DNA from 4 places in the Paenibacillus sp. P32E genome. Region 4 is predicted to be linked to each of the others. Evidence: predicted binding sites of a transcription regulator. Region 4 holds the regulator's gene; each other region holds the start of a gene.
The links. Region 4 encodes Rex, which represses fermentation and respiration genes when NADH is low (regulators of the CRP and FNR family bind a similar motif). Its sites were predicted from a motif close to TTGTGAAATATTTCACAA; they were not measured.
Positions count from the first base shown of each region.

Region 1: a site for Rex is predicted at 2,089-2,106, ahead of adhE (bifunctional acetaldehyde-CoA/alcohol dehydrogenase). Genes of this name have one in related genera too.
Region 2: a site for Rex is predicted at 1,692-1,709, ahead of A3848_RS26360 (polymer-forming cytoskeletal protein). Genes of this name have one in related genera too.
Region 3: a site for Rex is predicted at 1,976-1,993, ahead of qoxA (cytochrome aa3 quinol oxidase subunit II). Genes of this name have one in related genera too.

Region 1 is NZ_LVYY01000012.1:77,302-80,669, reverse strand. Features, by position in the region: gene A3848_RS12760 (carbohydrate ABC transporter permease) at 1-239, shown strand, start outside; gene A3848_RS12755 (ABC transporter substrate-binding protein) at 371-1,837, shown strand; gene adhE (bifunctional acetaldehyde-CoA/alcohol dehydrogenase) at 2,183-3,368, shown strand, end outside.
Region 2 is NZ_LVYY01000057.1:38,719-42,086, forward strand. Features, by position in the region: gene A3848_RS26345 (ABC transporter ATP-binding protein) at 1-113, shown strand, start outside; gene A3848_RS26350 (YkoP family protein) at 301-903, shown strand; gene A3848_RS26355 (polysaccharide deacetylase family protein) at 930-1,628, shown strand; gene A3848_RS26360 (polymer-forming cytoskeletal protein) at 1,768-2,328, shown strand; gene A3848_RS26365 (AraC family transcriptional regulator) at 2,447-3,220, opposite strand; gene A3848_RS26370 (LysE family translocator) at 3,237-3,368, opposite strand, start outside.
Region 3 is NZ_LVYY01000001.1:218,350-221,717, forward strand. Features, by position in the region: gene qoxB (cytochrome aa3 quinol oxidase subunit I) at 1-670, opposite strand, end outside; gene qoxA (cytochrome aa3 quinol oxidase subunit II) at 710-1,729, opposite strand; gene A3848_RS00685 (polysaccharide deacetylase family protein) at 2,231-3,367, shown strand.
Region 4 is NZ_LVYY01000046.1:189,852-193,219, forward strand. Features, by position in the region: gene dinG (ATP-dependent DNA helicase DinG) at 1-1,002, shown strand, start outside; gene A3848_RS25520 (redox-sensing transcriptional repressor Rex) at 1,189-1,842, shown strand; gene A3848_RS25525 (amidohydrolase) at 1,829-3,130, shown strand; gene A3848_RS25530 (cell wall elongation regulator TseB-like domain-containing protein) at 3,177-3,368, shown strand, end outside.

The DNA.
Region 1 (3,368 bases), on a different contig from region 4:
CGATCTTCATCTTCTCTACCGCCTGGAATGACTGGTTCTGGCCGTCCCTTGTCATGCACTCTGAGGATAAATACACACTCGCCACAGCGATTTATAAATATGTTATCGCCGTTAAGGCGCTCAATACCAATATCAAGTTCGCAATTCTTTTTCTGGTCTCTCTGCCGCCGATTCTGGTGTTCCTGGTGTTCCAGAAATTCATTATGCGCGGTGTGTCTTTGTCGGCAGTCAAGGGGTAGGAGAGGACGGGGCCTAGCTGCTTAGATCGTATACCTGCACCTGAAAGGAATATAAATACACCTCGTTTGGTAACGAATTCTCTCTTAAGATGAATCTGTAAGCTAACTATGAATGGAAAAGGGGAGTTTCAATGCGTAAATTTTCCAGCGTCCTGGCCTGTCTGCTTGTGACAGGATCGTTGTTATCTGCCTGCGGCGGCAATAATAACAACAATAGCGCCAAGGGAACCAATGGTGGAGAAGCATCACCGGCGGCAACAGACAAAGCCGCAGACAACAGCAGCGCAGCTACCAACGCACCGGCAGATGATATTACCCAGCGAAAAGTCACCATTAAGATCCACTATCCTACACCGGACCTGACAGAGGTACGGGCCCAGGAGGATGACAAGATCAAGAGGTTCCAGGCGGAATATCCGAATGTAGAGATCGTCAAGGACGACTGGCAGTACAACGTAAGCGAAATCGGGGTGAAAATGGCAGCGAACGAAGCTCCGACCTTCTTCAATACGTATGCAACAGAAGCCAAATTTCTGGTTGAAAAGGGCTGGGTTGCAGACATAACCGATCTCTGGAATAAATACGAGTACAAAGATCAGATCAATCCCGTGCTGCAGAACCAGTTCATTATTGACGGCAAGGTCTACGGCATCACCCAGAAAGGCTATGTCACCACTACGATGATCAATAAGAAGATGCTCGACGGCAAGGGCGTGGCTGTTCCGGCCATGGACTGGACCTGGGATGACATGCTGAATACCGCCAAAGGAGTGGCTGACCCTAAAAAAGGCATCTCTGGTATTGCTCCAATGGGCAAAGGTAATGAAGCAGGCTGGAACTGGACCAACTTCCTGTTCGAAGCCGGCGGAGAAATCCAGAAGATTGACGGTGGCAAGGTTGTGGCTACCTTTAACTCTGATGCGGGTGTGAAGGCGCTGGACTTCTATAAGAAACTGAGATGGGAAGCAAACGCTATTCCTCAGGACTGGGCACTGGGCTGGGGTGACGCTGTTGGCGCATTTCAGCAGGGGCGAACAGCGATGGTTATGGCCGGTTCGGACGGTGTGATTGAGCAAGCCCTGAACCAGGGAGGGTTGAAACCGGAGGATGTGCTTACTTATCCAATGCCTGCTGCGGAAAAGGGCGGTAAGCATACGGGCGTGCTCGGCGGCGACTATCTGGTCATCAACCCGAACGCTACCAAAGATGAGCAGGAGATGGCTTTCCGCTACATTACTTTCGATTACTTCTCTGACAAAGGTCTTGAGGCACTGGATGCCATTCTGCAGCAACGCAAAGCTGACGGCAAATACTTTATCCCGCCGCTTCTGGACTACTATGCCGCTGATTCTGATTTTGGCAAAAAAACCAAAGCAGTCTATGACAAGTACGATATTGTCTATCAATATAACCCGGATATTATGGCATTGCTGGATGGAAAGCCTGAAGCACAATATAATACGCAGGACTATTATGCAACCATGTCCAATGTGATCCAGGAGCTCTTCTCCAAAAAAGGCACAGATTCCAAAACCCAGCTTGACGCTGCAGCCAAGACCGTACAGGAGAAATTCTTTGATACGATTAAGGTAGAGTAGCGCAGGGGGAATAAGGGGATATATGTAAATAGTACTATCACTAAAAGGCCGGGAGACTTCCTGGTCTTTTTTGTTATTCTAATAGAGGCAAAGTATCAGAAAAGTTTTTTATAGTGAAGCATGTCAAGTGAAAAAATTCACGTTCTCATAAACGACAAAAATTAAGCAGAATTTAAACATAAAATGGGATATATACCGGAATATGATCGAATGAAAGCGCTTTGAAAACAAATCAAAAAAAACTTTATACTTTGTGAAAGATTTCACTATACAACCCGTGGCAGAATGTGATAAGATAAGTGTGTAGAGAAAAACAACCTAAAAATTGACAGGAGGACGAGGGAGATGGCAGTTAAGAACGAAGTCGCCGCCCAAGTGAAACAAACCACCGCTGAAGAGTATATTCAGACTTTGGTGGATAAAGCAAAGAAAGCTCAAGAAGCTTACATGGAGCTGGATCAAGAGCAGGTTAACACAATCGTTCATGCAATGGCGTTGGCAGGACTCGACAAGCATATGTACTTGGCAAAGCTGGCTGTAGAAGAAACAGGCCGCGGCGTATATGAAGACAAAATCACGAAGAACATCTTCGCAACAGAATATATCTGGCACGGCATTAAGTATGACAAAACAGTAGGTGTAGTAGAAGACAATCAATACGAAAGTTTCCAGAAGATTGCTGAACCAGTCGGGATCGTTATGGGGATCACACCGGTAACCAACCCAACATCCACTACGATGTTTAAAGCATTGATCGCCGCTAAGACACGTAACCCTATTATATTCGGTTTCCATCCATCTGCGCAAGAGTGTAGCGCCGCAGCAGCCAAAATTCTCCATGACGCAGCTGTAAAAGCTGGTGCTCCTGAAAACTGCATTCAGTGGATTGAGCTTCCTACGATGGACAAAACAAACGCACTGATGAACAATCCGGACGTTGCACTGATCCTGGCAACAGGCGGTTCAGCAATGGTAAAAGCAGCTTACAGCTGCGGTAAACCAGCTCTTGGCGTAGGTCCTGGTAACGTGCCTGCCTTCATTGAAAAGAGTGCTGATATCGATCAGGCAGTAACCGACCTTATCCTTTCCAAAACATTCGACAATGGTATGATCTGCGCTTCCGAACAAGCAGTTATCATTGAAGAAGCAATCTTTGACCAAGTGAAGAAGAAAATGATCGCTAACGGTTGCTACTTTGTAAATAAAGAAGAAGCTGCCAAGCTGACAAGCGGCGCAATGAACGTAGAAAAGTGCGCAGTAAACCCTGCAATTGTAGGTCAATCCGCAGTGAAAATTGCTGAAATGTGCGGAATTCAAGTTCCTGCCGGCACGAAGATTCTGGTAGCTGAGCTTGAAGGCGTAGGCACCAAATATCCGCTGTCCGCTGAAAAATTGAGCCCGGTTCTTGCTTGCTACAAAGTTAAAAACGCAGACCAGGGTATCGAACGCGCAGCACAGATTGTTGAATTTGGCGGTATGGGCCACAGCTCGGCCATCCACTCCAACAACGAAGAAGTGATCATGAAGTTCT
Region 2 (3,368 bases), on a different contig from region 4:
TACAGCAGCTTGAACTGACTAAAGCCCTGATAGAAGCGGGCGTGGAGCTGGAAAGCTTGAGTAAAAAGAATCATTCGCTCGAAGATCATTTTGTGGAACTGATGGGGTGGTGAGGGCATTGCTTAAGCTGAAAACACTGGTGATTTCAAGTCCTATGGGAAAATGTTCGAAGGTAAGTCCTGCTGTGCTTTTTTGTAATTTTCATATTATTAATTTGCAGGCAGGGTATAATCATCCGGAAGCGTCAAACAGAGGAAAGGTTCTTATTGAAAATAGATTTTATTAGTTGTTGGAGGAAGGATGAATGAATTGGAACTGAAAATTGGAAAAAATATGGTGCAGTCGCTCTGGATGGCATGGGAAAAGGTATTTGCGCTGGGTTCACATTTTCGCGGGGCCGGGACTTTACACTTTGGGATTTGCAGCGTGATGCTCAAAAAACACAGAGGGCAGGCTATCGTATGCGAGGATTCTACGGTGATTCATGATGGGGAATGGGTAGGCGAGCTGCACCTTGATAATGGCAGCATCCTGAAGCTGATTCAGTCGGAAGGTTCAGACCGGGCTGCACTGCGCACGGCAAGAATGCTGCGTCAATCGATGCTCCAGATTAATGAAGCCTTCGAATCGCAGTCAGAGTTCAAGCAGGTCAAGGCGCTCCTGGGGATCACGCTGCTGCACCGGGGAATCACGCATGGTCTAGGCTTTGAGCAGCAGGCGATGCAGCCGGGATTGTTCAGACGGATGACGACGATTTATCTCCGCCTGCTGCTGTCTGCACTGCACCCGGAAGGGAAGCACAGAGTCAGTCAACACACCGAAAAGCTGGTTCCGATGCTGCTAATCCATTCGCGCTCTTCGATGAAAAACCGTTTTTCCCCCGAACAGAAGCTATCGGGATAAATACATATCCGCTTTAAGGAGGAACTATGCTCTTACATCTGACTATTGGAATCATCAGCATCTTTATTCTATATATGTTAGTCCCCAGTCTGCTTACACGGCTTGCCGGGTACGGCGTCATGCGCCGGGGGACGTCTCCCAAGGAGGTGGCTTTCACCTTTGATGATGGGCCGCATCCGGAGTACACCCCCAGATTGCTGGATCTTCTGGCACAGCATAAAGTAAAAGCCACCTTTTTCGTCCTTGGTTCGCAAGCGGAACGATATCCTGAGCTGATCAAGAGAATGGACCGGGAAGGCCATCAGATTGGCATCCACAATTATATACATACCTCCAATTGGCTGATGCTGCCCGGCACCATCCGGCGCGGACATCTGGAGCGGACCGCAGATATTGTGGAGTCCATTGTTGGCACCAGACCCGATCATTACCGCCCTCCCTGGGGATTAATCAATATGTTCGACTTCTTGCGCCTGAAGCAGTACCGGATTGTGCTGTGGTCGCTGATGGCACATGACTGGAGCCGGGAGAAATGTCAAACCTCTCTGCGCTCTACCTTGTTAAGCCGAATTCATGACGGGTCCATTATTGTGCTGCATGACAGCGGAGATACGCTGGGGGCAGATGGCAATGCTCCGCATTATATGCTGCAGGCTTTGGAGGAAGTATTGCTGCAGCTGAAGACCAGAAATCTGAGATGTGTAAGGCTGGATGAAATGGCTTAGACTATCAGCGTCTATACGTCCAATATCTTAATTTTTTGTTGATAAAAAGTGATAGACACAATTTCGTGAAATTAATCACGTTGTTATTATTAAAATTTTAATATATAATATGAATATACCAAAAACAGGGGGAATTATTGTGAAGCTAGTAAAAGGATTATTGGTTGCAGGTGTGGCGGCAGCGTTGTTGTCGGGTTGTGGAAATAATAATAATAATGCAAATGAAGCGGCTAGTGCATCACCGGCTGCAAGTGCCGCGGCAACTACTACAGATGCACAAAGCACAGCATCCATCGTTAACCAGGCAGATGCCTTTACCAAAGCCGTTAGTGCAGATGGTAACTGGATTGTAGCGATTCTAAATGACCTGACTGTTGACACCGATGTGGTTGTTGCCGGTGAATTCCATGATAAAGGCAAAGCAGAAAATGCTATCTACCGCAAACTGGCTCTGTACGCACAGGATGCAGACCACAAGATCACTGCCAGCTACACGCTGACTGCTCCTAAGGTTACCGTTCAAAGTGAAAACTTCAAAGTGCAGGGCGGAACGATCAAAGGTGACGTTTATGTAGAAGCCAAAGGATTTACTCTGGATAAAACAGCAACAATTGACGGCAACCTGTACTTTAAAAGCGATGATCTGAAAACAAGTGCTGTTCTTGAAGGTAAAGTTACCGGCGAAACAGCCGTTAAATAATTGAGCTTCTAAATCATAGCTATTATAAAATCTTATTGAAAAGCCTGTAGAGCTGACCCATTCCGGGTTCAGAATCTACAGGCTTTTTTTGCAACAGGAATAAAAGACTGTCAATCTCTCAATTCAGCTGTGACCTATATTCATAGGCCGTAATGCCGAACATACTTTTGAAATGCCTGTTGAGATGGGTCAGATCCGTAAATCCGCATTCGGTGACGGCGGTATAGACATCCTTGGTCCGCTCGATGGCTTGCTTGGCATGCTCTACTTTGCAGTTCAGGAAGAATTGATATGGTGAGATGCCGGTATGGCTCTTGAATGCCCGGATGAACTGGTATTTGGACATTCCAAACTCCTGGCAAAGATCGTCCAGCTTCAATACGTGATCTATGCTGAAATACATTTTTTCTTTTGCTTGCTCGACAAGCTTGTTATTCGTTCTCTGCCCCGTATCGAAATGCGTCTGTGAGACGAGACCGGCTATTTTCATTAGCAGCTCGCTGCACAGCACTTCATCTTTGCCCGACTGTATGGCATAACTCAGTCTTAATATGCACGACGCTAACTCTGCATCGTAGACAATGGGAGAGGAGAAGCGCAATTCTTGGCCGCCGAGGATCTCCGAGAACAAGTCCGGCTTGATGTACAGCATCACATAGTCAATGCCTTCCCTGTCATAAGAGCTGCCGTCATGATACTGTTCCCGGTTGAACAGCATGACGCCATTTCTATGGGAGGCCTGATAGCTCCCCTCCAGATTATATTGCTGTATGCCGCGCAGGGTTACGCCGATGGCATATTCCTCGTGGCAATGCTTTTTGTAAGTGAAATCGGTAAAACTTGCCGACAAAGCCAGGATACCTGCTGATTTGGCATAGTTGAATTTCTCCACGCGGCTCACCTCCAAGCTATAGAATTCCCGATACCATTACTGCAGAATATAACATAAACAAGGCCATTAGAGTATTAATCAACCGGTGATGCTCCAGCAGCAATCTTCTGAAGACAGCGCCGCACACGACCCAGGTCACAAACGCCAG
Region 3 (3,368 bases), on a different contig from region 4:
AGGTGAACATCGGCATCTTCATCAGCTTCATGCCCGGTGCGCGCATTTTAAGAATGGTTACGATAAAGTTGACGCCTGTGATCAGAGTCCCGATACCGGAAATCTGCAGCGCCAGGGAGTAGTAGTTGTTGCCGACCGTCGGACTAAACTCCAGACTTGCCAGCGGGAAGTAGGCCGACCATCCGGCATCCGGCGATCCGCCGATGACGAAGGAAATGTTGAGCAGCATGGCCCCCATAAAGAAAAGCCAGAAGCTGACGGCGTTAAGACGCGGGAAAGCTACGTCGCGTGCGCCGATTTGCAGCGGTACGATAACATTCATCAGACCGATAATGAACGGCATGGCCATGAAGAGGATCATGATCAGACCGTGGGTAGTAAAGACCTCATTATAGTGCTGTGCGTCGAGGAACTTCATTTCCGGCGCTGCGGTTTGCAGACGCATCATCATCGCGTCCACGCCCCCGCGGAACAGCATGAGCAGCGCGGCCAGGATATACATGACGCCGATTTTCTTATGGTCGACCGTGGTCAGCCATTCGCGCCAGAGGTAGCCCCATTTTTTGAAATAGGTAAGCCCGACGAGAATCCCGATAGTAGCAAGTGCGATACTGATCATGGCTCCGTATATCAAGGGTTCGCCGTGAACCTTAAATTTGTCTAAATCCATTAGGGTGGCTCCTTTCAGGTTGTTTCATCGAGCGGTACATTACGAATTGCTGTTTTGCGTCTGTTCATCTACCGGTGAGCTTGGCAGCGGCTGTTCGACTTCCGGATTCGGTTTACTGTCGAACTCGGTCTGGCTCGAAGGCTCCGGTGAAGGATGAATATCCTTATTGTTCTGATGATCCATATTTCCGTTATCCATATCCATCTCCTTGCCTTCACCGCTCATATGCTCGCTGTGGTCTCCCGGAGGAGGGCTGAATTCCAGATGGGTGGAAGAATACGTTTTACGTCCAAGAAAATCGGTGGCGAGCAGGCCCTTGAATTCTTCTTCTGTAAGCTTAGGAGCCGTTTCCTTGACCTCTTTCACCCACTTGTCATAATCCTTGCTGCTCATGACAAGCGCTTCGAATTCCATATGGGCGAAGCCTTTACCGCTGAAGTTGGCATTCTTGCCAATATATGAGCCTTCAGTATCTGCGGAAAGATGAAGCGTGGTAAGCATGTCGCTCATCGCATACTTTTGTCCGGCAAGCTGTGGAATCCATAGGCTCGTGATGGTACCGAAAGAGTACATTCTGAACTCTACTGCCCGGTGCACTGGCATATTGACATAGTTCACGGTTTCAATGCCTTCCTCTGGATAGCTGAAATGCCATTTCCAGTTGGAAGAAGAAGCATAGATGACGAGAGGAGTCTGGTCTTTGTAATCTTCGGCCTGCTTCTCGACAGCGCTAGTCGTTTTGACTGTCACCACGGACAGGAAGGCCACGATAATGATCGGGATAATAATCCAGATCGCTTCGAGCACCTTGTTGCCCTCCTCATGCTCCGGAATGTATCCTTCATTGCTTTTCTTGGCCCGGTATTTCACCAGCACGAAGATATATAAGATGTAGACAACGGCCAGAACACCGAGCATCACGAGAATAGAAAGGATGATGGTGTCAGATAAAGTTCGTGCAGACGGCCCCTTCGGGTTCAGAACAGCGAGTGAACTGCATCCCGGCAGGAGGAGGATGAGGCTGAGAAACAAAGCGTATAACGGTCCCTTTTTTTTCATATAGAACTCCTTCCTTCAATAGTTCTTTTCATGCACCGATCTTTAGCGGGCAAACATTAACCTGTATCTATAGTAAGAACTACTTACCCATAATGCAAAATACATATTTTGTAATAAAAGCTATAATCGTCCTTAAAAATGTCCATTCAGTTAAATATATGTGATCAATTTGTTACAACATCCTTAACGTATGATAAAGATCACAGTAACGGTGCGCCTTAAGGTTATTTTAAGAATGTTCAAATTTTGTTCATAATTTCACAAATGTTACTATTTTCGTCACAAATATTTAAGCCGTAAAAGGCCCGAATTCATTGGGATTTGCTTACTATGACAGCATTCGACTAAGTTTGAGTTCTTTCTGAAAACAATGACAATATGTCATATATCACAGCATAACAGTTACAACTTTTTCTGCTCGCGGTTACAATCTCTCAATTTACGTTATATCTATGTATGCTAAAGTAATAGATAAATATACATAGATTGGAGATTGTGTCGGTGGCTACTAAAAAGATAATGCTCTTATTCATGTCTTTATTCCTGTGCTTCGGTGTCATTCAAACAACAGCAAGTGCAACGGGAGTGAACAAATCTCTGAAGTTGGGGGTAGGGGATACCTTAAGCGGTATCACAGCCGTATCCCAAAATGATACCTATTATGTTCCTCTCCGCGCTTTGGCGGCAGAACTGAAGTGGACCCTCACCGGTCTTCCAGATGGCATTCAGGTCGACGGCGGGGGACGAACGCTCAGGCTGCTGGGGGATAATGGGGGAGCTAAGCTCCAGGATGGAACGGTTGCCAAGGCAGATACATTTCTTCAGAATGGAACATTGATGGTTCCGCTGAAGATAAGCGCCTACCTCGGATATATCATTTCCTTTGAACCGGAGAAATATTTACTGCGCGTCTATGATGCCTCGGCAACCTTGGATGACGCAGGGTTCTTAAGCAAATACAAGAGCGAGCTGACGCCGCCTGTAACCCCCGAAGAACCTGCAAAAACTCCTGTAACCAAGCCGGGTACTACCTTGTATCTGACCTTTGATGACGGACCGTCAGCGACAACATCAGAGCTGCTGGACATCCTGGACAAGTATGATGTCAAGGCAACGTTCTTCATGATTGGACCCAATATGAACCGTTATCCTTCCCAGGTGAAGCGGATTGTGGAGATGGGAAGTGGTCTCGGCTTGCATGGCATGACGCACCGCAAAGAGAAGTTCTATGCGTCTGCCTCTGCTGCACTTGCCGAAATGAACGGGGACAATGCTATCCTTACGAAGATCACTGGCAAAGGGACAACACTGATTCGTCCGCCATACGGCAGCAAGCCTTATTTCACCAAGACCTTTAGAGACAAAGTGCTGGGTCAAGGCTATCATCTGTGGGACTGGAATGTGGACTCGGACGACTGGAAGTACAAAGAAGATAGTGCCACCATCTACACAACAGTCATGAATCAGGTGCATAAGCTGCAACACTCCAGAACCAATCCGGTGATCCTGATGCATGACCAGAAAGCAACACTCAAAGTACTGCCGCGCCTGCTGGAGTCGCTGAAGAAGGAAGGCTATACGTTCGAGATTATTACGAAGGATGTCGAGCCGTTGAATTTCTGGCGGGACAAGCGCTAAG
Region 4 (3,368 bases):
CTGGTAACGGATATCGGGGGGTTATTCAAGGACTTGGCCTCCATCCGTGAGCAAGTGCGTTTTTTCATGAACCTGAATGACGAGAATATCGTCTACTGGATGGAAGGTAGCGGCAACTATAGAGGGAAGTCACTGCAGTTGTATGCCGTACCAGTCGATGTCAGTGCCCAGCTCAAGGAACTCTTTTTTGATAAAAAGAAAAGCATAGTCCTTACTTCAGCTACTTTGTCCGTAGATAAGTCCTTTCAATTTATGATTGATAATCTGGGACTGGGCGAGTCTGCAGAACAGGGAAGGCTGATGACAGCACTGCTCCCATCTCCGTTTAAGTACCGTGAACAGGCACTTCTGGTCATACCGCGTGATTTCCCCAGTGTCAAAGGCAGTGTGGGCGATGCCCGTTTTGTCGATAAGCTGGTGCATTCATTGGCGGAGGCTGCTGTGGCTACACGGGGCCGGATGCTTGTGCTCTTCACTTCCTATAAAATGCTGCGCCAAGTCTATGATCCTCTAAAGGAGGCGCTTGTCTCCGAGGACATTACGGTACTGGGGCAGGGAGTGGAAGGCGGCAGCCGGAGTAAGCTGATCCGGCGTTTTCAGGACAGCTCCGCCTCTGTATTGCTCGGAACAAGCAGCTTCTGGGAAGGTGTGGATATTCCCGGCGAGGCTTTGACCTGTCTGGCCATTGTCAGACTGCCTTTTCAACCACCGAACCATCCGCTTGCGGAGGCTAAGGCAGAGCTGCTTCAGGCACAGAAAAAGAACCCGTTTATGAAGCTGTCGGTTCCCCAGGCGGTTATCCGCTTCAAACAGGGTTTCGGCCGGCTGGTGCGTACTGCCCAGGACCGGGGTATTGTTATAGTATATGATACCAGGGTTATCGAATCTTATTACGGAAAGTATTTCCTCTACTCGCTGCCTGGACCCAAAATGGAGCATATGCTGACGGATCAGATGGTTCCGCGAATTGCGGAATGGCTTGAAGACGGCAGCGTATCTTAACCTGCAATCATTTCAAATATAGTCAAGGAACAACGAAGCTCTGTTCTCCTGGTATCCGGTTCGTGCTGAGATACCAGGGAATGGATTGTACTTATGCTCACAAAACTTGGCATATGCTTACGAAGTGAGTTTTGTACGAAGTAATACTATGATGCATTGCTCACAAAACTTTTAGGAGGAGAAAATATGAAATCGGATAAAATATCGGAGGCCGTGGTACGCAGACTTCCAGTGTACCTGCGCTTCCTGAATGATCTCCTGAAGCGTGAAATCTCCACCGTATCTTCCCAGGAGCTGGGACAAAAGCTGGATCTGAATCCGGCGCAAATCCGCAAGGATTTGGCCTATTTCGGGGATTTCGGCAGAAAAGGTATTGGCTATGATGTGTCATACCTGATTGAGAAAATCCGCCATATCTTGAAGCTTGACCAGCAAATCAACGTGGCATTGGTGGGTGCAGGTAATCTCGGCCACGCTCTCTCAAATTACAATGCTTACTTGAAGGACACGATGAAAATCACTGCTGTTTTTGATTCCTATGCTCCCAAGGTCGGGCAGAAAATCAACTCACTCATTGTCCAGCCCATGGAAGAGCTGGGAAGCACGATCCGCGAGCAGGGCATCCGCATCGGTATTATCACTGTACCGGATAGTGAAGCACAGAATGTTGCAGATATTCTGGTGGATTCAGGCATTGAGGCGATCCTTAATTTTGCACCCGTAATCTTGAAGACGCCGTCCAACATCCGGATTCACGCCGCTGATTTTACTACCGATTTGCAGAGTCTGGCCTATTATTTGCACGATGGAAAGGACGAAGTGGAAGATGAACAGCAATAAGACAGTAATTGTAAATGGGCGATTTCTGGTTCCGGGTACGGAAAGTCCGGTTCTAAGCGGCTATATGACTATAGAAAATGATCTCATCACATACATAGGAGAAGTCAAACCTGTTATTGAAGAAGGGACACAGATCGTTGACGGCAGCCGTCTGCTGTTCATGCCGGGTCTGGTCAACACCCATGGCCACACCGCCATGTCTCTGCTCCGCGGATATGGGGATGACATGGTTCTTCAGAACTGGCTGCAGGAGAAGATGTGGCCCATGGAAGAAAAATTCACTAGTGACGATGTCTACTGGGGAACCTCTTTGTCTGTACTGGAAATGCTGAAGGGAGGCACAACCACCTTCCTGGATATGTATGACCATATGGACAGGGTTGCTGAGGTTTCAGAGCAGTCGGGAATGCGTGCCGTGCTTATGCGCGGGGTTATCGGCCTCTGTCCTGAGGATGTGCAGAACCATAAGCTGGCGGAGGCGATAGCCTTTGCGCGGAATTGGCATGGAAAGGCGGATGGAAGGATCACAACGATGATTTCCCCGCATGCCCCTTACACCTGTCCTCCTGAATTTTTCGTGAAATTTGTACAGGCTGCCCATGATCTGAACCTGCCTATGCATACACACATGTCCGAAACCCGGCGGGAGGTCGAGCAGAATGCCGCAGATTACGGCCTGCGTCCGGTAGCGCATCTGGAGAAGCTGGGGATGTTCACGCGCCCGGCCCTCGTGGCTCACGGGGTTCATTTGAATGATGAAGAAATAGAGATTCTAGCACGTTACAACGTAGGGGTATCCCATAATCCTGGCAGTAACTTGAAGCTCGCAAGCGGTGTAGCACGGGTACCGGAGCTGTTGCGTGCAGGAGTCAAGGTATCGCTGGGCACTGACGGTGCGGCAAGCAATAATAATCTGGATATGTTCGAGGAGATGCGCCTGGCTGCTCTGATCCACAAAGGTGTGAGCGGAGATCCAACAGCAGTACCTGCACCGGAAGCATTGCTGATGGCGACCGAATACGGCGCACAGTCGATTTTCCTGGACAACACAGGCCGGCTGGCTCCGGGAATGAAGGCTGATTTCATTGCCCTGGATATTGACCAGCCGCACTTCCTGCCTCATACAGACCTGCTCTCCCATGCCGTGTATTCAGCGAGTGCTAAGGATGTCGAGCATGTATGGGTGAATGGTAAGCAGGTTGTGAAGAATGGACAGTGCCTGACTTTAGATGAGGAACGAATCCGCCGCAAAGCACAGGAAACCTTTGAAAGCCTGCTGAAACGGTAAAAAGAACAGGATCTATGAAGCATCCAGAGGAAAGGGAGCTGCAACTTTGAAGAAAAGAAGAAAATGGCTTCTGCTGGGGATACTCCTGGTTCTGCTCCTTCTGTTCGGACTAAGCCAGTTCTATGCTTATGTGATGAAAGACCAGTGGAACGAACGCAGTGCAGCCAGAGAGGTTGCTGAAGCAAGGGCAGGATTGACCGAGGTAACCAAAGCACAGAAGTCCGTATGGGACGAAAAT